Linked DNA regions of Luteolibacter sp. LG18. The main gene of each other region encodes a partner of the protein of the gene in region 2 in a complex. Links are inferred from orthologs where the notes say so. Each region holds a gene or a part of one and is shown on either strand. Other genes may lie near its edges. The genes, in order: tig and rpsG.

Region 1 (12,061 bases), 2.6 Mb from region 2 along the record:
TCGAGCGTGACCGCGTAGTCCCGCTCCAAGCCAATGTCGCCCGGCTTCGGAACCGCTGCCGCAAACTGGGCCGACGCCATGGCGCAGGCCGCCACGCGAATGAATCCAAGGGAGCGCGATCTCATCCGTTCCTCCTCGAGTTCGTGCGGTTCTTCAGGAAATGCCGCAGCCGCGCCACGATCGGTTCGTCAGTCGGCAGCTTCAGATAATCCACTCCGGCGCGGGCCAACGGACCGGCCGTGTCCTCCGTGAGGAATCGCGTGCCACCCCGGGCCACGAATTCCTTCCCGGACTCCGCCTCCAGGCCCCGCAGGATTCCGGCGCGAAGCGCCCCGCGTTCCGCCGGGTCCTCCAGATGCAGCACCGCGCAATCGTGGTCCTGCGCCATCAGCTTGATCGCGGGCAGCGCGTCCGGATCGTGAAGGTCGCTGATCACCACGAACAGGCAGCGCTGTTCCACCCGCGGGATGAGTTCCCGAACCCGCTTGCCGAGCGTCGTGCCCTCGCTGAAATGCAGGTGCCGGAGTTGGTGCAGCCATTGCAGGATGATGCCGCGGGAAAGCGCCGGTGTGTGGTGCAGCGCGCGCTCCCCCACTCCCATCAGGCCCACCGGGTTCATGTGCTCCACCGCCGCCAGCGCCAGCCCGCCGGCGATCTGCACCGCCCACGCGTACTTGCTCATCTTCAGCGAGCTGATCGACATCGAGGCCGAGGTGTCCACCAGCAGATACACGGGCATCTGCTTCGGGGCCTCGTATTCCTTCACGTGAAAACGCCCGGTGCGGCCGGTCGTCCGCCAGTCGATGAACTTCACCGGATCTCCCGGCTGATAGAGGCGCGATTGCACGTACTCGATGCCCGAGCCGAGGAAAGGCGAGCTTTCCTGGCCATAGGCGAGCGCGTTGGCGAGCCGCTTCACGGCCACCTCGAACTGCCGCGCGTCGAGATGGTCGGAGGGCAGGGTCCCGGAGGGTTTCATCGGGCGCGGGATCAGCCGAGTTGGTGAAGCAGCTCCTCGAGCACCTGTCCCGGCTTCCGGCCTTCCGCCAGCGCCTCGTAGCTGAGGCGAATGCGGTGGAGAATGACGTCCTCCGCCAGTTCGAAAAGATCCTCCGGCACCACGTAGTCACGCTGGTTCACGAACGCCCGGGCCCGCGCGGCCTGCACGATGGAAAGACTGGCGCGCGTCGAGCATCCCATCTCGATCGAGGGATGCGTGCGGGTCAGGCGGATGAGCTCCACGCAGTGCTTCATGAACACCTCGCTGACATGCACCGCCTGCACATCGGACATCGCGGAAATCAGATCCTCCAGGCGGCACACCGGCTCGGCGTTGATCATGTCGAACGCACTCTTCGGCATCGCGCCGCCGTCGACCTTCTTCAGGCCCATCTTCAACTGGCGGCGCAGCACTTCCTCCTCCTGCTCGGCGGTGGGATAGTCGATGCGGTGGCACAACATGAAGCGGTCGAGCTGCGCTTCCGGAAGCTCGAACGTGCCCGCCTGCTCGATCGGGTTCTGGGTGGCGATCACCAGGAACGGCATCGGCAGCGGATGGGTCGCGTTGCCGATCGTGACCTTGCGCTCCTGCATCGCCTCCAGCAGCGCGCTCTGCACCTTCGGCGCCGCGCGGTTGATTTCATCCGCCAGCAGCAGGTTCGTGAACACCGGACCCTGGTGGGTGCGGAAACGGCCGGTCGCCTGGTCAAGCAACTCCGAACCGATGATGTCGGACGGCAGCATGTCGATCGTGAACTGCACGCGGCTGAACTGGAGGTCGATCGCCTTCGCCACCGAGTTGACCAGCAGGGTCTTCGCCGTGCCGGGAACGCCCAGCAACAGCAGGTGGCCGCCGGTGAGCAACGCGATCATCATGCGTTCGACGACGACGTCCTGGCCGACGACGACTTCACTGACGCGCTCGCGCACGGCCTGGACGAAATGGGTTCGGGTATCAATCATGGAGGATGCTGGAACGAATGGGAAAAGAAAATGGTGAGGTTCTGGAGGGAGGACCTCAGGGCTTGAGGTTCGGAGCGGTCGGGGCGGCTTGCTTGGCCTTGGCCTGAAGTTCCGCCGCGCGGTCCTTGTCGCCATTGAGCTCCGCGATGCGCGCCAGCGTCGTCAACGCGACAGCCTGCGCAGGACCCGCGGCCGCTGTCAGCGGGGTCGCGATCTTTTCCGCCGCGCTCCGCAACGGTGCACCCGCGTCCGGCTGCGCCACCAAGTGGGCCGCGATGGACACCAGCACCTCGGGTTGCTTCGCGTAGTCCTCGCAGAGGATCTTGCCGAGTTCGAGCGCGTCGCCCGGCTGCTTCTTCGCCAGCAGCAGGTCCAGCTCCGCCAGGCCACCGATGTAACCGAATTTCCCGGTGAGCGATTCCTGGAGCTGCGCGATGGTCGCCTCGGCCTCGTCCAGCTTGCCCGCGCGGATCTCGGTCTGGGCGCGCGCCGCCAGTTCAGCGGCCTTCGCGCTCGGTGCCGTCGCTTCCGCCGTCGGCTGGTCGCCGGAGGAGGACTTGATGGAGGCCTCCGCCAGCAGTCCCTCGATCAACGATTCCTTCAGCTCCATCGGATGGCCGATGTAGGCGAGCGCGCCCTTCTTGTTCACCACGAACGCGCAGGGGATGCCGTTCTGGCCCGCCGCGGTGAGCCAGTGCTTCGCCATCCAGCCACCTTCGCTCTTGTTGTCGTCCACCGTCACGCGGTAGCTCATTTTCCCGGCCATCTTTTTGACGAACTCGGAAACCTTCGCCGAGTCCTCGCCGAGGTTCTGCCCGATGACCACCAGGCCCTTGTCCTTGTATTTCTTCTGCAGCTCGTCGACGTGCGGGATCGAGGCAATGCACGGCCCGCACCAGGTGGCCCAGAACTCGACGATGTAGACCTTGTCCCCCTCGAACTCCTTCACTTCCTCGCCTTGTGCCCACGCGCTCACCTGGATCTTCGGCGCCGGATCTCCGGTTTTCAGGACAGCGTGGGCCGCAGGCGCGGACCAGACGTACGCAGCCACCGCGGGCAAGCAGAAGAGCCAGGACTTCATCGGGTTTGGGATCGGGTTTCAGTGTTCGGAAACGTTCCTGCCAGCGGGCGCGTTTCGAGAATGTGCGATCCAAAACGCCGCAAAACCCGGAATCCATCTCTAAATTGTTGGAATATAGAACCACTCAACTCACTAGGGATTCCTTACTCCTCATGACGGGATCGGAGCAGATGCGGACAATCATTGGGACGTCCCCACCGTTCTGATCGACCAGCCCCAATCCCTCGATGTCATCGGAGCGAACCAGTGGCTCCTCCACCCGAAAATAATCGTGCCAGGATCGGGCTGCTCAAACCCACCTTCCCCTCATCAGCCCATCCAACTCGCCACAAAAAAGCCGACCTTAAATAGGTCGGCCTGAATGGCGGAGCGGGAGGGATTGCCGCCGCTTCGCTCCGGCCCTGTCACCTTGCATGCTTCGCATGAGCCTTGGCACGCCGTTGCCAACGGCTACCGCGGTCGAACCCTCAAGAAGCCTCGCGGCGCTCGGCAAGGGTTCTCGCCCCTCCCTCCGCCAACAGGTCACGCGGATCACAGACACAAAAAAGCCGACCTTGATGAGGTCGGCCTGAATGGCGGAGCGGGAGGGATTCGAACCCTCGGTAAGGTTTCCCCTACGCCTCTTTAGCAAAGAGGTACTTTCGACCGCTCAGCCACCGCTCCGTGTTGCTTGCGCGGGAGCGTTGAACCACAGGTGACGGAGATCGTCAACATCCTCGCGCAGAAAATTCATCGGCTTGCAGGAAAGTCCAGCCGCGAGCACCTTCAAGGCCATGAACCGGGCCACTGGAATCCTTCTCACCGTCCTCGTCACCGCCTCGCTGCCCGCCTGCTCCTTGTTCCATTCTGAAAAGCCCAAAAAGGAGGAGAAGCCGAAGGAGCCCGCCACCAAATTGGTCGGCCGGATATCTTCCATCTCCGGCGACAAGAAGTTCGTGCTGATCCAAAGCTACGGCCAATGGGAGGTCCCCACCGGAGCGATCCTGACCACCCGGGCCGGCGAAAACCGGGTCTCGAACCTCCGCTGCAGCGGCGAGAAGCTCGGACAATTCGCCGCCGCTGACATTCAAGCAGGCCTGCCGGAGGTCGGGGATGGCGTCCTCTACACCCTTCCCATCGAGGAAGAGACGTCCAAACCGATCCCGGAACCGCCTTCGGATAAAAAGAAACCGGCGGAAAACATTCCCCCTCCCCCCTCCGCCCCCTGATTCCCCCCTTGCAGGACGAACCAAGCGGCGTAATTTCAAAAACTTGGACTCCCGATAATCAGGAAGTCTTAAATTTTCGCAGTTTGGAGTTGAATACTATTTGGCATTCCTGCTAGTTTTCCTCTCGCAAAGGCTGTGCTCCCTTACTTGTCCCGAAGCATGAACACTAAAACCAGCCATGAAACTGAGCACATCGAGCGCGTCGAGCGCGTCGGTTCAAGCCGATGCGGATCGTCTCGCTGACTTCGTCTTGTTTACGCAGCGTAGCTGCATTCTGAACCTGTCGTCCGAACTCAACAAAGGAAACGTGTCATTCCCCCAGTTCTTCCTTTTGACGTATCTTTCGAGCGAGGAATATCTGACCATGTCGGATATCGCGAAGAAGATGGGCCATTCGACCGCCGCGGCCACTGGCCTCGTCGATCGGCTGGAGAAGCTGGCCTATGTGGAACGTGTCCACGCTGCCGAAGATCGTCGTAAGATCATGGTGCGTATCACCGCCAAGGGCGCCGAGCTTGTCTCGAAAATGCGCAAGGAGATCGCCAGTGACCTCGCGGGAATCCTCGCCGGCATGGATGAGGACGAGGCGGAAGCCGTCGAACACACGAAGCGCGCCATCAAGGGCCGCGCCATCGCGTGAGCGTCGGACTCCGCTAACGAAACCCGCTTGGCGGATCCCTCGCGCCTCCGTTACGGTCGCTCCGTGACGGAGGCGCCCCCCTTTCTAGACCCTATCAATTCCCTGCCCGGTTTCCGGGCCACCTGGATCCCACGCATTCCCGGCGTGGTGGTGGAAGATGCGGACCGCGATGAAGCGATGCGTCGTCTGCGGCCACATCATGAAAACGCGGTGGCCGCCTTCGGTGGCACGGCGGAAAGCTGGTGGCGCGCCGAACAGGTGCACGGCACCGGCGTGGCCGTGGTGCCCGGAGCGGAAACGATTTCCGCGCCGGACGGTTTACCGGTGGTGCCCGGTGTCGATGGCCTGGTAACGAACACTCCCGGCACGGTCCTGGCCATTTACGTGGCGGACTGCGGGGCCATCTGGCTGGCGGACCAGCAGACCGGAGCCATCGGGATGCTGCATTCCGGCAAGAAGGGCACGGAGGGAAATATCTTCCAGACCGCCTTGGAGACCATGGCCCGCGAATTCGGCACCCGGCCGGAGGACGTCACCGCCGTGCTCGGCCCGTGCATCCGCCCGCCGCACTACGAAATCGATTTCGCCACCGAGATCGGACGCCAGGCGGAGCAGGCCGGGCTTGCCTCGTTCACCGACTGCCGCGAGAACACGGCCACCGATTTGGCCCGTCACTACAGCTACCGCATCGAGATGGGCAAGACGGGTCGCATGATGGCCCTCATCACCCGCGATTTCCCCGCATGATCCAAGTCTCCGCTCCCGCCAAACTCAACCTCTCGCTGCGCGTGGTGCGTCGGCGTGAGGACGGTTTCCACGAACTCGACACGCTCATGATCCGCCTGCCGGGATTGGCGGACACCCTGGAGTTCCGCGAGGCGGAGGCGTTCGCGTTCTCCTGCTCCGATCCCACGGTGCCGGGCGATGAATCGAACCTGGTGGTGAAGGCGATCCGTGCTTGGGAAGCCGCCGCCGGACGGAAGGCGGAATGCCACGCCCACCTTGAAAAGCACGTGCCGCACGGCGCGGGCCTCGGCGGTGGCAGCAGCGATGCCGCCAGCGCGCTGGCGGCGGTGAACGAGATGCACGGCACGCCATTGTCTTTGGAGCGCCTGATCGAGATCGCCGGCAGCTTCGGCTCCGACATTCCTTTCTTCCTGATGCCGGGCGCGGTGCGCTGCACCGGCCGCGGCGAGGTTCTGGAACCAGCCCCCTGCCCGCCCGCATTGCCGGTGCTGCTTTTGAAACCGGGTTTCGGGGTGGCCACGCCGGATGCGTACAAGCGATGGAAGGATTCGCAGCCGCTGCCGGGCGTCCGCTATGACGCTCAGGTCTTCTCGTGGGGCGAACTCGTGAATGATCTGGAACGACCGGTCTTCGAGAAGCACCGCTTCCTCGCCGAGGTGAAGGAATGGCTGCTCGATCGGCCGGAGGTGGCCGGGGCGCTGATGAGCGGTTCCGGCTCGACCATGCTTGCCGTGCTCCACGATCTGGCGTCAGCCGATACCGTGGCAGAAGCCGCGCGAGCCGAGCTCGACCCGGGATTGTGGTCGTGGGCGGGACTCACGGATGGCGGGGTTCCCGCGTAACGCGCACAGCGGCCTGCCAGACGATTCGTTTCCATATCCCGGAAAGGAATCTTGAAAATTGCATGGAATTTAAGACGTTGATAGCGACGAATCATGCCGAAATCCCACCTCCACCTCTTTCTAGCCTTGCTGGTCGCGATCATGACCCTGCCATTGTCCGCGGAAGAACCGTCCGCCGCGTGGTCGCCGGACTACTGGCAGAAGATGCCGAGCGACGAAATGCCCCTCTGGCCGAAGGGCGCTCCCGGAGCCAAGGGCAAAGAGCCACAGGACATCCCCACCCTCACCCCCTTCTTCGCGCCCCCCACGAACGCCACCGGGGCGGCGATGATCATTTGTCCGGGAGGCGCTTACGCGAAACTCACCCCGCATGAAGGGCTCTATTACGCGTTTTGGCTGAACGAGATGGGCATTTCGGCATTCGTCCTGAAATACCGCCTCGGCACCAATGGCTACCATCACCCGGCGATGATGAACGACGTCCAGCGCGCGATCCGCTACGTCCGGGCGAAGGCCCCGGAATGGAAACTCGATCCGAAGCGCATCGGAATCATCGGCTCTTCGGCGGGCGGGCATCTGGCCTCGACCGCGCTCACGCATTTCGATCCCGGTCAGGCGGGTGCCTCCGATCCCATCGAGCGGGTGAGCTCCCGACCCGACCTCGGCATCCTCTGCTATCCGGTGATCACGCTCGGACCGGCCACCCATGAGGACAGCCGGAAGAACCTGCTCGGTGAGCAACCGGACCCGGCGCTGGTCGATTCGCTCTCGAATGAAAAGCAGGTAACCAAGGACACCCCTCCCACGTTCATCTTCCACACCGAGGACGACACTATCGTGAAGGTCGAGAACTCGCGGCTCTTCGCCGCGGCCTTGAAGCAAAATGGCGTCCCCTTCGCCCTGCACCTCTACCCTTCCGGCCCCCACGGCATCGGACTCGGCAGCCGGCAGTGGGACCCGCAGCACCGCCATCCGTGGACCGGCGAGTGCGCGCTGTGGCTGAAGCAAATGGGTTTTGCCCGATGAGCGCGGCAACGCCAGCATCCTCCAATCGAACCATTCCATGCGTTCCCTGATTCCGTCCATCTCCCGGTCGATCCGAGCACTGGCTTTGCCGGTGCTTTTCCTGGGACTCCTGTCCGCGACCCATGCCGCCGAGGAACCGGTCCAGTCCCCCTTGCCCGTGAACTTTTTCAAAAACCTCCAGACGGCCAAGCGGGAGACCGTGGTGGTCTATGGCACCAGCCTGTCCCACACCGCCGCCTGGCCGCAGGCGTTGAAGGGCTACTTCGACCAGCGGTTTCCCGGCAAGGTCGAGGTGATCAACAGCGCGCAATCCGGACAGCAGTCGAACTGGGGCCTCGCCAACCTCCAGGAGCGGGTGCTTTCGAAGAAGCCCGACCTCGTCTTCATCGAGTTCTCGATGAACGACTCCGCCACCAAGCACCAGATCCCGGTCGAGCAGGCGGTGAAGAACCTCGACGCCATGGTGAAAGCCCTGCGCGAGCAGAACCCGCAGGTGGACATCGTGCTCCAGACCATGAACCCGGCGTGGGACTCACCCGCCGAGCCGCCGGAACGCGCGTCCGCCAAGGCCCGGCCGCATCTCGCGGATTACTACGAGAGTTATCGTGGCTACGCCCGGGAACACGGGCTGCCGCTGGTGGACCACTACCCGAACTGGCTGAAGCTCCAGCAGGAGCATGAAGAGCAATTCAAGAAGTGGATTCCCGATGGCACCCACCCAATCCCGGAAGCCAGCCTGGCGGTAACTTGGACGGCGATCGAGGCCCTTCTTGAGAAGGCGAGGAATGCGGCAGCGAAGTAGCACAAGTTTCCAACTTGCGGTAGGGAAGATCCACGAACACCTCCGCACATCCAGTCGCCCTGGTCGACGGAACCTCATAGTCCGATTGTTCCTGTACGAGAACGCGCGAGCGCTCCCACCCACAAGCAGGAATGCTTGTGCTACATTTGCTGCGCCGGAGCGGAAGAACCGCCCCGACTGCAAATGGGAAACCCGCGCTATTTCACATCTGATCCGGAATCTCCGGCTCGGTGAGCTTCGCAAGGAGTTCCAGCGATTCCTGCCAGCCCATGTAGCAGGCCTCCACCGGGATCATGCCGGGGATGCCTTCCTGGGTGATGTTCACCTCGGTCCCGCAGAACACCTCCCGCAGCTCGACGGTGGTGATCATCGTGCCGGGAAGATTGGGGTCCTCGAACTGGTCGTCGTAGCGGAGGCGTTCGTTCGGGACGAGCTCCAGGAACTTCCCGCCGAAGGCGTGGCTGCTGCCGGTATTGAAGTTCGTGAAGGACATCCGGTAGGTGCCGCCCACGGTGGCGTCCATGTGGTGGACCTTGCCGGTGAAGCCGTGCGGCGGCAGCCACTTGGCCATCGCATCGGGATCGAGGAAAGCGCGGTAGATGCGCTCGGGCTTGGAACGGAGGACGCGGTGGAGGCGGACGGTATTGGTGGTGGCACTCATGGTTGTTTCAAATGGGGTCGTTTCATCTAGACGACGAACGGCCCCGGCGCAGCAGGACATTTTCCGTCACATTTTTTTCCGGCCGAATTGCGTGCGGTTCCGCAGGTTGAATTCAAATTCATGGGGCCCATTTGAGAGTAGGAATCCATCCGCACTACAACTCTCAACCGTCACCTCACCGAGGAACTCCAGTCGAATGCCGCGAGTTTCAAAACGAACCTCCTCTCCTGAGATTTTGTCCACCAATAAGGGATGTCGCCCGCCGGTCATTCCTCCTTGTTCGATTACAACGATTGCCTTGAGCGCCGGCAGCTCAAGATAAGACTGTGAATCGAGAAGCGGAAACACCTTCCCACGGACATGCAGTAGGCGGGTGGATCCCGAGTGCACATTGAGATTCTTGAAAAATGCATCGTGGAGATTTTCCACCCAAGGTTCGTGATCACCGAAGTGACGCAGTCTGGGAAAATAGAGCACCCCGAAGAAAATCGCGGGAAGCGCCAGCCCCCACCCAACACCGCGAAGGCCCTTCACAAATTTCGATGCCATCGCTCCAATGCTCCGCAATTTTCCCGCCAAAGGAAGGCCTTAGTTCAGCTCCCGATCACAACGGAACAGTATCGAATGGCAGGACGCCTCTCAACCAACCGAACTGAGCGAGCCCGGCGATCAGGTGACAAACTCCGTTCAGATGGAGGGGTAACGGTCTTCACGCTCCTGGCCCTCTCTCTTTCGAGCTGCTGAATCATCAACTTCCGTTGACTAAGACGTTACCGTCCCGGTTTTGCCCCGGGAATCCTTGGATTCCGCCCCGCCGGGCTCCCAATCCCCACCGAATCGGGGCGGAATGGCGAATACCCGGTTTGACAAGCGGGCCGGAGCGGCCCTAGCTTCCCGCCCCCGGCCGTACCGTGCCGGTCCCGCCACCATGAACATTGTTGTCGAAAAGCAGCCCAAGTGCGTCGCCACCCTCCGCGTCGAGATTCCCGCCGAGCAGGTTTCCGGCGAGCGCGAGCGCATTGTCGCGGGTTACACCAAACAGGCCAAGCTGCCCGGTTTCCGCCCCGGCAAGGCCCCCCGCAAGGTCATCGAAAAGCGCTACGAGAAGGAAATCAGCGAGGAACTCCGCGACCGCCTGATGCAGGAAGGCTGCGATGAGGCGCTCCGCAAGGAGTCCCTGAAGGTGCTCGACTTCGGCGTGCCGGAGTCCACCGAATTCACCGCCGACGGCGGTTTCTCCTTCTCCACCCGCATTCTCCTCGCCCCGGAAATCACCCTTCCGGAGTACAAAGGCATCCCGGTGAAGGTCCCGGCCGTCGCCGTGCCGGATGAAGAACTCAACAAGCAGCTCGACGGCCTCCGCGAGCGTTTCGCCGATTTCAACACGCTGGAAGGCCGCGCCCTCCAGACCGGTGACTTCGCCGTGATCGACTACACCTCGACCACCGAAGGCAAGCCGCTCGAGGAATTCCTCGGCAAGCCGGCCGGTTACATCGGCGGCCGCGAGGGCTTCTGGGTCCGCATCAACGACGACTCCTTCCTCCCGGGCTTCGCCGCCCAGCTCGTCGGCCTGAACGCCGGCGACAGCAAGGAAGTGACCGTGACCATCCCGGCCGATTTCCCGCTCTCCGACCTGCGCGAGAAGGAAGTGGTCTTCGCGGTGACCGTGAAGGAGCTCAAGGAAGCCGTGCTTCCGGAGCTGGATGACGAACTCGCCGCCAAGCTCGCCCCGGGCAAGACGCTGGAAGAGATCAAGACGATCATCCGCGACAACATGGAGCGCGAGCGCCGCCGCCAGATCGACGACCTCAAGGTCAACCAGATCGTGGAGCACTTCAACACGCAGGTCGAATTCGACGTGCCGGAAGAACTCCTCGCCCAGGAGACCCAGAACCAGGCCGACGCCATGGTCCGCCAGGGCATCCAGTCCGGTCTCTCCCAGGAAGAAGTCGAAGCCCAGCAGACCGAGATCTTCGCGAACGCCGGCAGCCAGGCGAAGTCGAACATCAAGACCAACTTCATCCTCCAGGAAATCGCCCGCGCCGAGAACATCAGCGTGAGCGACCAGGAGCTGGTGAACCACCTGGTGGCGATCGCCAACTCCCGCAAGCAGGCTCCGAAGAAGTTCATCCGCGACCTGCAGCGCTCCGGCCGCCTCCCGGGCGTGCGCAACTCGATGCTCGTCGGCAAGGCGATCGACTTCGTGGTCGAAAACGCCAAGGTCGAGGAAACCAGCGAGCCGCTCGGCGAAGCCTGATTTTCCGGCCGCGGTGAACACCGCGATCGAGATTCCTTTTAAAAAAGCGCCGGGTGCATCCACCCGGCGCTTTTGTTTTGAAGAAGCCACCAAACTAGCCGCAAGGGGCCATTGACATTACAGACGGGCGCGCCAAGGTCGGGGAGAACGATGAACATTTCGCAGACGCCGAATTTTCCAAACGTCTCCCGCGCCATGGGTCCTCAAAACAGCTACTATGTCCCAGTCGTCGTCGAAAACGACGGCCGCGGTGAACGCTCCTTCGACATCTATTCCCGTCTTCTCAAGGACCGGATCATCTTCATCGGCACGCCGATCGACGATTTCGTGGCGAACTCCGTGATCGCCCAGCTCCTCTTCCTCCAAATGCAGGATCCGAAGAAGGACATCCACATCTACATCAACTCGCCGGGTGGCTCGGTGACCGCCGGTCTGGCGATGTACGACACGATGCAGTTCCTGACCTGCGACGTGAACACCTACTGCATCGGCATCGCCGCCTCGATGGGCTCGGTGCTGCTCACCGCGGGCACCAAGGGCAAGCGCTACTGCCTGCCGAACTCCCACGTGATGATCCACCAGGTCTCCGGCGGTGCCCAGGGCACGGCCTCCGACGTGGAGCGCACCATCGGCTTCATGTTCAACCTGAAGAAGCGCCTCAACGGCATTCTCGCCAAGCACACCGGCAAGTCGGTGGAGCAGATCGAGCGCGATTCCGACCGCGACAACTACATGAGCGCGGAAGAGTCCATGGCCTACGGTCTGGTCGACAAGGTGCTGGAAAGCCGCAAGCAACTCCCGGACGCGGTGCTTTCCGCGATCGACGAGAAGAAGG
Region 2 (11,877 bases):
GAACTGGAGGTTGGCGGCGTGGACGATGCGCATGCGGCCCGCAGCTTCGGGTGCGGGGCGGCGGTGGTCAATGCCGCAGGGCACCGTGCCAGCGGATGGCGAATCCTTCACATGACGATAGTGGCACAGCGCGCGGCCTGCGGCCCCCGGTCCAGCCGCTAGGGAAGATGGTGACTGCGCATTTCAAAGCCTGCCCAAGCGATGAATCCTCCTCCTTCCTCCCTCCGCGGTGATCGATCCCGCGCCTCCCTCCTCCTGGCCCTGGCCGCATCCGCCGGGATGCTGCTGCCCGGCCTGGTCCACGCCCAGGTGTCCTACGCCGGGGGCACCTACAGCCAGAACTTCGACACGTTGCCGTCCACCGGCACGTTCACGTTCTCCGGTGCCGGTCCGTTCGCGTTGAACGCCGCGCCGGTGAGCGCCTCCGGCCTGAGCGGCTGGAGCTTCGCCAAGACCGCCGGAACCGGTGCGAACGCCCTGTTCAATGTCGGCACCGGCTCCAGCAACAGCGGTGCAGTGTATTCCTTCGGCTCGGCCGCGGGCGACCGCGCGCTCGGCACGCTGCTCAGCGGTGCCGTGGAATCCACCATCGGCGTGGTGCTGGTGAACAACACCGGTGCGACCATCACCTCCTTTGACATCGCCTACACCGGTGAGCAATGGCGGCAGGGCGGCAGCTCGGGCAACTTCGACAAACTGAAGTTCGAATACGCCGTCGGTGGTACCTCGGTGGTGTCCGGCACTTTCGTTCCCGCGACCGCGCTCGATTTCACCGGCCCGATCGCCACCGCCACCGGCGGGGCCCTCGATGGCAATGCCGCCGCGAACCGTGCCGCGGTGTCCGGAACCATCACCGGCCTCAATTGGGCCGCCGGGCAGACGCTCGTGATCCGTTGGACCGATCTCAACATCAGCGGTTCGGACTGCGGTCTCGCCGTGGATGACTTCAGCTTCACCGCGGGCACCGGCCCGGTGACCCCGGCGGTGGCCTCCACCGTGCCTGCCACCGGAGCGACCGCGGTCAGCATTTCCTCGCCGCTCACCGTGACCTTCAATACCGCGGTCACAGTGTCGAACGGCGGCTTCACCTTGACCGGCTCCACCAGTGGCACGCTCGCGGCGACGGTGAGCGGTGGTCCGACGACCTTCACCCTCACGCCGGCGTCCTCGCTGCCCTATAGCGAAACGATCACGCTCGGGGTGCTGGCCACCGCGGTCGCCGACCAGTCCACCGGCACGCTGCATCCGGCGGCCGACGCCACCGTGAGTTTCACCACCGAGAACGCTCCGGGGGCGGCCACGCCGATCCACACGGTGCAGGGCAATGGTGCCGCCAGTCCGTTGGTGGGCCAGCCGGTGGTCGTCGCCGGGATCGTGACGGGCTTCTATTTGAACAGCGATGGCTCCCGCGCCGGGTTCTACGTGCAAGCGGCGGATGCCGATGCCGACGCGGATCCGAACACGTCCGAGGGGGTGTATGTCTATGCGAACGGTTCGTCCGCCGTGACGACCGTGCTGGGGACCCTCGCCATCGGGGACACGATCAGCGTTTCCGGCACGGTGCGTGAGTTCAGCACGCTCACCGAGCTGGATACCCTCACCGCGCTCTCCAAGACCGGCACCGCTCCGCTGCCCACGGCGGCGGCGGTGACCCTGCCCTTCGCCAGCGCCACCGCCTTGGAGAAGCTCGAAGGCATGCGGGTGACGCTGCCGCAGACGCTCTCCGTGACGAACAACTACTACCTCGGCCGTTACGGCGAGTTCGACGTCTCCTCCGGCGGCGTGCTCCAGCAGCCGACCAACGTGGTGGCTCCGGGCGCGCCCGCGCTGGCCAAGCAGGCGGCGAACAACCTGAACCTGCTCACCGTGGACGATGGTTCCGCGAAGGAGGATCCGGACACCACGCCGTATCTCTTCGGCGGTGGCACGCCGGTGCAGAACACGCTGCGCACCGGCGACACGGTGGCCGGACTTACCGGGGTGATCACCTACCTCTCCGCGACGTCCTACCTGCTGGAACCCACCGTGGTCCCGGTGTTCACCCGCGCCAATCCGCGCCTCGGCCCACCGTCGGTCGGTGGCTCGCTGAAGATCGTCGGCGCGAACGTGCTGAACTTCTTCAATGGCGATGGCGCGGGCGGTGGTTTCCCGACCTCCCGCGGTGCCACCACGGCCGCCGAGCTGGTCCGCCAGCGCAAGCACATCGTCGCCTCGCTGCTCCAGATCAATGCCGATATCTACGGCCTCACCGAGATGGAGAACGACGGTTTCGGTTCCGCCAGCGCGGTGCAGGACATGGTGAATGCCCTCAATGCCGCGGCCCCGTCCGGTACCGTGTATGCCTTCTCGAATCCCGGTGTCTCGCCGATCGGCACGGATGAGATCACCTGCGCCTTCATCTACAAGACGAACACCGTGGCTCCGGTGGGCGCGGCGGTGGTGAATACGGCAGCGATTTTCAACCGCCCGCCGCTTGCCCAGACGTTCCGCCAGATCTCGACCGGCGAGAAACTCACCGTCTGCGTGAACCACTTCAAATCGAAGGGTAGCCCGCCGACCAGCGGCGTGGACACCGACCAGGGCGACGGCCAGAGCGCCTGGAACAACCGCCGCACCCAGCAGGCGACCACCCTCGCGAGCTGGTTGGCGACGAATCCGACCGGCGACGCCGATCCGGACATCCTGATCGTGGGCGATCTGAACGCCTATGCGAAGGAAGACCCGATCACCGCGCTGAAGAACGCCGGCTACACGAACCAGATCGAACGTTTCGAGGGCGAGGGCGGCTACTCCTACCAGTTCGACGCGCAGTTCGGCCACCTCGACCACGCGCTCGCCAGCCCAGGCCTGCACACCCAGATCACCGGTGCCCAGTCCTGGCACAACAACGCCGACGAGCCGGTGTTCCTCGACTACAACACCGAATACAAATCCGCCTTCGCGCAGACGGTGAACGACGGCGACACCCCGTGGCGTGCCTCGGACCACGACCCGGTGGTGATCGGCGTGAGCCTCGGTGGCTTCGGCCACTGGATCGCGGGTTATCCGCAGGTAGGTGGCCTGACGGGTTTCCGCGATGACTTCGACCACGATGGCATTCCGAACGCGCTGGAGAACTTCTTCGGCACCCATCCGGGCGTGGCCAACGGTGGATTGACCCTGGTGTCCTCCACCGGCACCGGTTGCACCTTTCGCCATCCGCGCGGAGGCTCGGTCGCGACCGATCTGAGCGGATCCTACGAGTGGTCCAGTAATTTGAGCGATTGGAAGGCCTCGGGCGCTTCCTTCGGCGGGGCCACGGTGGTGATCGGCGCGACCCCGGTGTCCGCGGACACGATGGAGGTGACGGCGAGCGTCACCGGCGGGAGTGTCCAGCAGTTGTTCCTCCGCGTGAAGGTTCAGGCGCCGGACGCGCAGTGATCCGCGGTTCATCCTCTTTCCAGACGAACGGGAGCGCCGCGGTCCGGCGCTCCCGTTTTTCGTTTTGGGGTAGCCACGCTCTTCCGAGCGCGGCTACGGGAGAATCTTCGTCACAGATTCGCCTGCGCCTTCTGGGTTTCCGGCGGTGGCACGAATTCGTCCACCGCGCGGTAATCCAAGCGGCCATTCGCGGGGTTTTTGAAGAAGAACACGTAGGCGCGGGAGTGGTCGTCGACCGGCCAGCGGGTGGTGCTGAGCACGCGGTTGCCAGTGTCCTGATGAATGCCGAAGCCGACGTCGTAGAACTTCTCGGCACGGGCGCCCTCAGGTTTGATGATCTGCCCCTTTTCGGCGGTGATGACGAACTTGGTGGTGCCGATGTAGCCCATGACCGTCTCGTCGCTATGGTTGTAGAAATAGACGTCGCCGGCCTTGAAACCGGTGCCGTCGGTGGGGATCACGATCGCCTGGTAGCCGCCCGCCTTTGCCGGGATGAGCAGGGACACGAAGGAATCTCCGGAATCGGGGAGCTGGATGTTCGCGATGGCCGCGTCCGGCTGCTTGCAGCGGAGCTGGAACGCGCGGCCGGGAACCTCGATGGGCTCGGAGAGGTGGTTCACGGTGAGATCGAAATCCACCGAACGTTTCTCGCCCGCGACCATCGCCACCTGGCCGGCGGCGGAGGGCGCTCGTTCGGCGAGGAAGCGGACGCGGGGATGGCCTTTCTCCTCGGCCGCGAGGCCGCAGGCGGAAAGAAGGAGCAGGAATAGGGCTGTACGATGCATGGTCAGGCTGGGGTTCAGACTTCGGACGGCAGCAGCCAGCGGAAGGACACGATCTGGTAACGGCGGCCGAAGAGCTGGTTGAGGGGGGAGAGCGAGGTGGTGGCGGTGGTGGATTTGTTGACCGGGTCCACCAGAGCGCTATCGCGGCTGACTTCGGCCTCGCACCAGGCGCGGGCGGTGACCTTGCCACTGCTGTCCACGGATTCGCCGTAGCCGCGGATCACGAAGGTATCCGAGCGGGCGGAGAGGTAGGGCGCGATCGGGGTGAGGATGTCGGCTTGCTTCACCACTCCGGGGATGCCGTATGCGGCCGGGCCGTTCTCCGCTTCCGGGAAGGCGTAGCCACGGCCGGTGGCCACCGCGGCGGCGCGCGAGCCGCTGTTGTAGGCCTTGTTGATCGAGACGTCGGCGGAATCCAGCGCGCTCTGGAGCGTGCCGGCCTTGGCGAGATCCTTGTCGCTGCCGGGACGGCGGTTGACGAAGTCGGCCAGCGACAGGAATGGGCCGCGCTTGCGGACCTCGATCACGATGGCGCGGGCGAGTTCATCGATTTCCTTGTCCTTGAGCACCCGGTGGCCGGTCCACTGCGGGGAGGAAACCACGGAGCCGAGATCATCGCCTTCGGCCACCACGTCTTCCGGATTCTGCAGACCGACGACAGGGGTGCCGTTGGCGTTGACGGCGGTGGCCGCACCGCTGGCGTCGCGCACGGCGACCTGCTGGTTGCGCAGGCCGGCGAGGAAGGTGCGCCAGGCCTCCACCGAGGTGGAGTTCACGTTGAACATGCCCTCCACGCGGATCGCGGAAGCGAACTCGGTGGCGGCCGCGGCGTTGGGCGTGTCACCGTCGAACCAGCGGCCGAGAAGGGCCTCGGGGGTTTCGCCGGTGTCGACGGGGGAGTAGAGATAGCGCGAGTTCGGCAGCGGGCGGATGCCCTTGAAGAACTGCTGGGTGACCTGGCGCTGGCCGATCTTCGCGGAGAACGAGTCGGCGGTCTGCGGCGCGGCGCTGGAGAGAAACCAGTCGTCCCACAGCGCCTTGTTCGCCAGATAGGAGTGGTCGGCGAGTGGCCGTGGGCCATCGAGTGAGGATTCGGTCTGATTCGATCCGATCACGGCGGGGGCGATCGAGTTGCCGATCGCGTGGCTGATCTGGGGCAGCAGGTAGGAGCCCTGCGAGAGCTGGGTGCCGCTCCAGGTGAAGCCATTGGCGAAGGCGTTTTGGAACGCGGCCAGCGAGGCGAGCGGTTCGCGCGGCACCGAGTGGGTGGTCACGAACGGGGTGCCGGACTGGGCGGTCACGCCGCCGCCGAAGTAGCTCTGGCCCGAGGGGGAGACCTCGAGGTTGCGGTTTCTCCACGAGTCGAGCGGCTCGACCCGGACCTCGAAGGGCAGGGTTTCCAGTTCGTCCGCGGACAGCGTCTGGAAATCGGAGCCAGCGCGGGGATTGTAGCGGGCCAGGAAGCGGCCCGGGCGGTCGGTGTCCTGTTCGGTCTTCGCAGTGAAGGAGAAGATCATCAGCGGTTCCTTGCGGCCGACCAGTTGCGAGGCGGTCAGCGGGCGGGTGGCGGAGGCCGGGACCTTGTCGAAGAACGGAAGGTTCTGGTTGGCGTACAGGCGGGCGCTGGGTTTGCCGCCCATGTTGTCGATCGACATCCCCGAGTTCAGGCCGAGGCTTTCGCCGCTGGCGGTGCGGTCCTCCTTGTAGAACGTATCGTTGGCAGTCAGGAACCAGGCTTGGGTGCCCATGCCCTGGTTGCCATTGGGCAGGACCTCGTATTTCAGCGTCTCGGTGGTATCGAGGTAGATGGCGGAGCTGCCGTTTTTCACCGGGATCGCCACGCCGCCGCCGAAGTTCCAGCCGGCTTTGGCCTGGATGGTGTTGAGGCCGGGATTGTAGGTCGTGGGGCTGGTGTTCGGGCCCTGTGAGAACATGACGACCTCGCCGGGGCGGAGCACGACGGGTTGGCTCTTGCCGATGACGAAGGTCAGGTAGTTCGCCGAGCCGCCCATCATGTTGGTCATGCTCAGCGTGAGGTCGCCGCTGGCGCGCTTCAGTTTGAAGTCATACGGGAGCTGCCAGAATTTCACCGAGTGGTAGGCCGGGGTGATGACCAGCGGCACGTCGAGCGGGTTCCAGTAGGTCACGATCGGATCGACCACCATGTAGAGCTGGACCTTTGCGGCTCCGGAGACCGTGGCCGGGATGCCGTAGAAGGAGAGGATGGTCTTCGTGCTGACGAAGGTCGGCTGCTTGTAGAGCGTGGAGGGATCGGCCTGGAGGGTGGCGAGATTGCCCGCGATCTGGAGGTAGGGGGTGTTGCTGCCGAGCGAGCCGCCGGTGGTGTAGGTGAAGCTGCCACCGGTTTTGAGCTGCTTGTAGAGGTTGTAGTAGAGCGAGAGTTCGCCTTGGTTGATGCCGTTGGCCCCGCCCGCGGTGTAGAGCGCGGTGTTCATCACCGTGCTCAGCGGCTGCTCGAGCTGCATCGAGAGGTCCTTGCGGAAACCACCGCTGCGGACGTTGGTCAGCAGGCCGGTGGAGCGCCCGGCGAGATCGTGGAACAGCGGTTTCGGGGCGTCCGGGGCGGAGGCGAGCAGCTCACCCTGTTTCCAGCCGGTGAGGTTTCGCACTTGGGTATTGGCGGCGGTGACGGTAGCGAACGGCTTTTCGCTGCCACCGGTGGTGGCCAGTTCCAGCGCGGTGCGCGGGGACGATTGCAGGCCTTGGCGGGTGGCGGCGAGATCCTTCGAGGTTCCCGGAGCGGGCGTGGCGAGCGGGGCTTTTACGCCTTGGTCGCCGACCCACCAGCCGAAGCGGGACGCTACCTTGCCTGAGGCCTGGCAATCGATCAGTGGGACTTCGACGAAGCCGGTGGCGGAAGCTCCGACGGTGCCTTTGCCGACGACCTCGACTTTCGAGCCGCCAGACGCCGACTTGGCGTAGGCCGGGTTGCGGGCGTCGGTTTCCGGAGCGGAGACCAGCCAGCGCTGAAACTCGGGGGTGGGGCGGTTGGCGGCGGTATCCGTCCACGATTTGTAGACGCCGGTCCAGTGGCTGCGGGTCGGTTGGGCCGCGGTGGCCTTGCCATCCGAGGAGGCCGCGAGCTGGTCGGCGGCGATGGTGATGCGCTGGTCGGGACCGGTTTGTTTCTGAAGCTCACCGATGGCGAGTTGCAGCGCCAGCCGCGCGTTGGCGCGGGCGATCGCCTGGTTGGCCTGGGATTGGGAACTCCGCAGAGTGATGGAGGACAAGGACAGCAGGCCGATGGCGAGCGTGGACAGCAGCACCATCATCAACAGGGTCACAAGCAGGCTGAAGCCGCGCCGAAGCCGACGGCGAGCCCAGCGGGAAAACACAAACGAACTCGGGCTTTTCATAATTCTAGGTCTAACGGATGGAACGGAAACTCGAATGTATGGCCTTTGTGCCTCAAAAGATTCTTATTGCGTGCAATGGGGTCGGTCGCATGAAAGAGGCTTCGAGGAAGCGGGGTATCAGACCCCGGGGGAAGGCCGGTCCGCTTGCCGACGGGGCAAGCAGGAGGGAGAAGGTGACGGGTAACGGTTCATGCAATGGCCCCCATCATGCGCCCGTTTGCGACATCCCGGCAGTCGGGTGTTCTGCCGACACGCCAAAATTCCCCCGCCAATTGCCAAGTGGGTGGGGAAAACCATCGTCCTGATCGCTGATGGGAGATGGCCTGTCGATGGGCCGGAATGATCCGTCCTCAGCCTTCTTTCCGGTGTCCGGATCGCGGCAGGCGTGGCGGACGCCGTCCTTTGGATTGGTGCTTTGCCTGCTTCGACCGCACGCCGCTGCGGGTGGAGCCGGGTTGCGGGGCATGGCCCGGCTGGTTGCCGCATCGTATGATATAGCGGTCTGGATCCCGATCCGGAGGTGGTGGGAGGCGCGAGTGGTGCCTCACCGGGGATGCCCGCGATCCGGCGGGGCTTCCGTCCCGGATGGGGGAGTGGCGGTGGAATGGCCGATTTCAGGAAAAGAAGTCCGGAAGGCGGGGAGGGTATTTTCGAACTTCCGGAGGCCCCAGATCCGGCAATTTTTTAAGGGCAAGGTGGAAAAATGCGGCCGAATCGGGGTGTTCAAGGGCCGAATCGGGGCCCCCTTGCCGATTCATTTCATTCATTTGCAGAAAGTTGCGTGGTTGGTGTGGGGGTGTGCGATGAAGTGCAAATAATTTCAAAATAGGGCTTGTCAGATTCCGGCGGATCACTAGATTCGCCGCCCCGCATTGCGACCTGAGCGCCTCAAAACGACAGCTCGCCTACATGGGATCAATTTTATCGGGTGCAGCTCCGGATAACAGGCTCCTGCGAGGATTCTCGCCGGCGCTCTGGTTTGCACTCGAAGCACGATGCAAATCCAGAACCACGCAGGATAACATGCCGACCATCAATCAGCTCGTTCGCAAAGGGCGCCTCACTCCGGCTGAAAAGTCGAAGTCGCCAGCTTTGGTGAACTGCCCTCAGCGCCGCGGTGTCTGCCTTCAGGTGATGACCCGCACGCCGAAGAAGCCGAACTCCGCGCTTCGTAAAGTGGCCAAGGTTCGCCTGACGAACGGCTACGAAGTCATCGCCTACATCGGTGGTGAAGGGCACAACCTCCAGGAGCACTCCATCGTCCTCGTCCGCGGTGGACGTGTGAAGGACCTTCCGGGTGTCCGCTACCACATCGTTCGTGGTTCCCTCGATACCCTCGGTGTCGACAAGCGCCGTCAGTCCCGTTCCAAGTACGGTGCCAAGCGTCCGAAGCCGGGCCAGGCCGCCGCTCCTGCCAAGGGCAAGAAGAAGTAAGCCTTCTTTCATCCGACTTTAACACCAACCACTTCCCGCCATGCCCCGCCGCAAGCGAGTTTTCACCAAGCCGGACCGTAGCGATCCGCGTTACGCCAGCCCCCTCGTCGGTCACCTCATCAGCAAGGTCATGCACGACGGCAAGCGCTCGCTTGCCCAGCGCATCGTCTACGCCGCGATCGACAAGGCCAACGAGGGTGTCGACACCGTCGACCCGCTCGAAGTCATCACCCGCGCGATCGAGAACGCCAAGCCGCGCGTCGAAGTGAAGTCCCGCCGCGTCGGTGGTGCCACCTACCAGGTGCCGCTCGAAGTTGCCGCCGACCGTTCCGAGTCGCTGGCGATGCGCTGGATCTGCACCTACGCCCGCAATCGCAAGGGCACCCCGATGCACGTCGCTCTCGCCAACGAGATCAAGGACGCCGCCAACAACCAGGGCAACGCCGTTCGCAAGCGCGACGACGTCCACAAGATGGCCCAGGCCAACCGCGCCTTCGCCCACTTCCGCTGGTAATCACAGCTTCGCAGACGCTCCAGGAAACTCCAACGCCCGCCGGTCTCCGGCAAGACGATGTCCGCCAACCCCAACAGTCCAAACCGCCAGTATACGCTGGAGCGCACCCGAAACATCGGGATTGCCGCTCACATCGATGCTGGCAAGACGACGTTGACGGAGCGGATCTTGTTCTACACGGGCATGATCCACAAGATCGGTGAGGTGCACGATGGTGCCGCCACCACCGACTGGATGGAGCAGGAGCGCGAGCGCGGCATCACCATCACCTCCGCCGCTGTCACCACCGAATGGTGGCAGCGCAACGAGGACGGTGTGATCAAGCTCTTCCCTGAGCTCAAGCAGCGCATCAACATCATCGACACCCCCGGCCACGTGGACTTCACGGCCGAGGTGGAGCGCTCGCTCCGCGTGCTCGATGGCGCGATCGTCGTGTTCTGCGGCGTCGCGGGCGTCCAGCCCCAGACCGAAACCGTCTGGCGCCAGGCCACCAAGTATCACGTTCCGCGGATCGTGTTCGTCAACAAGATGGACCGCACCGGCGCGAACTTCCAGAACGTCTTCAACGAGGTGAAGGAGAAGCTCGGTGCCCACGCGGCCCGCATCCTGATCCCGATCGGTGCCGAGGATCACCTCGTCGGCCAGATCGACGTCGTGAACCAGAAGGCCATCTTCTATTCCGACAACGATAAGTTCGGCTCCACCTACGAGGTGCGCGATCTTGACGACGACCAGAAGGTCGTCGCCGAAGAGGCTTACGCGGAACTTGTCAACGCCGTCGCCGATGTGGACGACGAGCTCGGTGAGAAGATCCTCATGGAGGAAGCCTTCACCAAGGCCGACCTCAAGGCTGCCATCCGCCGCGCCACGATCGCCAACAAGCTGATCCCGGTCGCAGGTGGTTCCGCTTTCAAGAACAAGGGCGTCCAGTATCTCCTCGATGCCGTTGTCGACTACCTCCCGAGCCCGCTCGACCTGCCGCCGGCGGTCGGCATGGATCCGGACGACCACGATCGCCACATCGAGGTCATCACCTCCGACAACGAGAAGTTCGTTTCGCTCGCTTTCAAGCTCTGGGCGGACAAGTTCGTCGGAAAGCTCGTTTTCTTCCGCGTCTATTCCGGCTCGATCAAGAAGGGCGACACGGTTTACAACCCGCGCACCCGTCGCTCCGAGCGTGTCGGCCGCTTGATCCGCATCCAGTCCAACGAGCACAAGGACGTGGATGTCTGTTACTCCGGTGACATCGCCGCCATGGTCGGCATCAAGAACGTCACCACCGGCGACACTCTCGCCGCCGAAGACCACGACGTGGTCCTCGAACCCCCCACTTTCCCGGAACCGGTCATCTCGATGGCCGTCGAACCGAAAACCAAGGCCGACCAGGAGAAGCTGGCGCTTGCCTTGGGCCGCCTCTCCGAAGAAGACCCGACTTTCATGGTCAAGACGGACGAGGAGACCGGCCAGACCATCATCGCCGGTATGGGCGAACTCCACCTGGAGATCATCGTGGACCGCCTGAAGCGCGAGTTCAAGGTGGAGGCCAACACCGGTGCCCCGCAGATCGCTTACCGCGAGACCATCACCAAGGGTGCCCTGGGTGACGGCAAGCTCGTCAAGCAGTCCGGTGGCCGCGGCCAATACGGCCACGTGCGCATCGAGATGCGCCCGAACGAAAAGGGCAAGGGCCTCACGATCGAAAACAAGGTCGTGGGTGGCGAAATCCCGAAAGAATACATCAACGCCGTCTACAAGGGCGTGAACGAGTCGATGACCAATGGCATCATCGCCGGCTATCCGGTGATCGACGTCCACGTGGACATCCTCGGTGGTTCCTACCACGACGTGGACTCGAACGAAAACGCGTTCACGATGGCCGCCATCTTCGCGATGAAGGATGGCTTCAAGAAGGCCAAACCGATTCTCCTCGAGCCGATCATGGCCGTGGAAGTCTCCACTCCGGACGACTACCAGGGCGACGTGATGGGCGATCTCAACCGCCGCCGCGGTCAGATCCAGAACATGGAAACGAAGGGCCGGCTGGCCGTGATCCACGCCAATGTCCCCCTCAAGGAAATGTTCGGATACTCGACCGACGTGCGCACCATCTCCTCCGGCCGCGCCTCGTATTCGATGACCCCATCGCACTTCGAGCAGGTCCCCAACAACATCGTCGACCAAATCGTCAGCGAACGCACGGGCTACTCGAGCCGCGACTGATCCACTCTCAAGCACCAACCCCTTCACACGTCATGGACAACCAGAAAATCCGCATCCGCCTGCGCGCTTTCGATCACCGCGCGATCGACCGCTCGGCCCAGGAAATCGTGGAAACCGCCAAACGCAC

The links.
Region 1: the proteins of rpsG (region 2) and tig are in contact, whole or in part, in a crystal structure (PDB 3GTY), measured with the Thermotoga maritima proteins. The link is inferred for Luteolibacter sp. LG18 from one-to-one orthologs. Residues at the interface, in WP_004081843.1 of Thermotoga maritima: Lys34, Lys52, Lys55, Glu59, Arg62, Gln63, Glu66, Asn67, Lys69, Val71, Arg95, Ala109, Lys110, Lys111, Gly112, Arg113, Pro114, Glu117, Glu121, Ile124, Ala125, Tyr127, Asn128, Asn129, Thr130, Gly131, Lys135, Asp139, Arg142, Met143; in WP_004081061.1 of Thermotoga maritima: Glu122, Val124, Val129, Leu130, Tyr133, Glu188, Gly259, Ile262, Tyr263, Glu266, Ser270, Glu273, Gln274, Glu277, Arg308, Gln311, Ile312, Ser315, Tyr316, Glu325, Arg329, Arg336, Leu363, Phe366, Trp367, Arg373, Leu377, Arg381, Leu384, Glu387.

Annotation. Positions count from the first base shown.
Region 1 is NZ_AP024600.1:4,922,255-4,934,315, forward strand. The notes cover bases 9,131-12,061. They hold tig (trigger factor), read left to right. Parts: upstream 9,131-9,897; coding sequence 9,898-11,226; downstream 11,227-12,061. Other genes in these bases: llg_RS19695 (hypothetical protein), read right to left, coding at 9,131-9,518; llg_RS19705 (ATP-dependent Clp protease proteolytic subunit), read left to right, coding at 11,422-12,061. Also shown: llg_RS19635 (hypothetical protein), read right to left, coding at 1-80; llg_RS19640 (DUF58 domain-containing protein), read right to left, coding at 122-979; llg_RS19645 (MoxR family ATPase), read right to left, coding at 991-1,962; llg_RS19650 (TlpA disulfide reductase family protein), read right to left, coding at 2,018-3,043; llg_RS19660 (hypothetical protein), read left to right, coding at 3,817-4,251; llg_RS19665 (MarR family transcriptional regulator), read left to right, coding at 4,430-4,891; llg_RS19670 (laccase domain-containing protein), read left to right, coding at 5,036-5,638; ispE (4-(cytidine 5'-diphospho)-2-C-methyl-D-erythritol kinase), read left to right, coding at 5,635-6,480; llg_RS19680 (alpha/beta hydrolase), read left to right, coding at 6,574-7,506; llg_RS19685 (SGNH/GDSL hydrolase family protein), read left to right, coding at 7,544-8,308; llg_RS19690 (SRPBCC family protein), read right to left, coding at 8,511-8,969; more of llg_RS19695, read right to left, coding at 9,036-9,130. UniProt on the Bacillus subtilis protein: Involved in protein export. Acts as a chaperone by maintaining the newly synthesized protein in an open conformation. Functions as a peptidyl-prolyl cis-trans isomerase.
Region 2 is NZ_AP024600.1:2,311,065-2,322,941, forward strand. Bases 8,047-10,793 are described here. They hold rpsG (30S ribosomal protein S7), read left to right. Parts: upstream 8,047-9,056; coding sequence 9,057-9,530; downstream 9,531-10,793. Other genes in these bases: rpsL (30S ribosomal protein S12), read left to right, coding at 8,606-9,016; fusA (elongation factor G), read left to right, coding at 9,588-10,793. Also shown: llg_RS09665 (glycosyltransferase), read right to left, coding at 1-111; llg_RS09670 (ExeM/NucH family extracellular endonuclease), read left to right, coding at 202-3,420; llg_RS09675 (hypothetical protein), read right to left, coding at 3,531-4,205; llg_RS09680 (hypothetical protein), read right to left, coding at 4,220-7,582; more of fusA, read left to right, coding at 10,794-11,750; rpsJ (30S ribosomal protein S10), read left to right, coding at 11,783-11,877.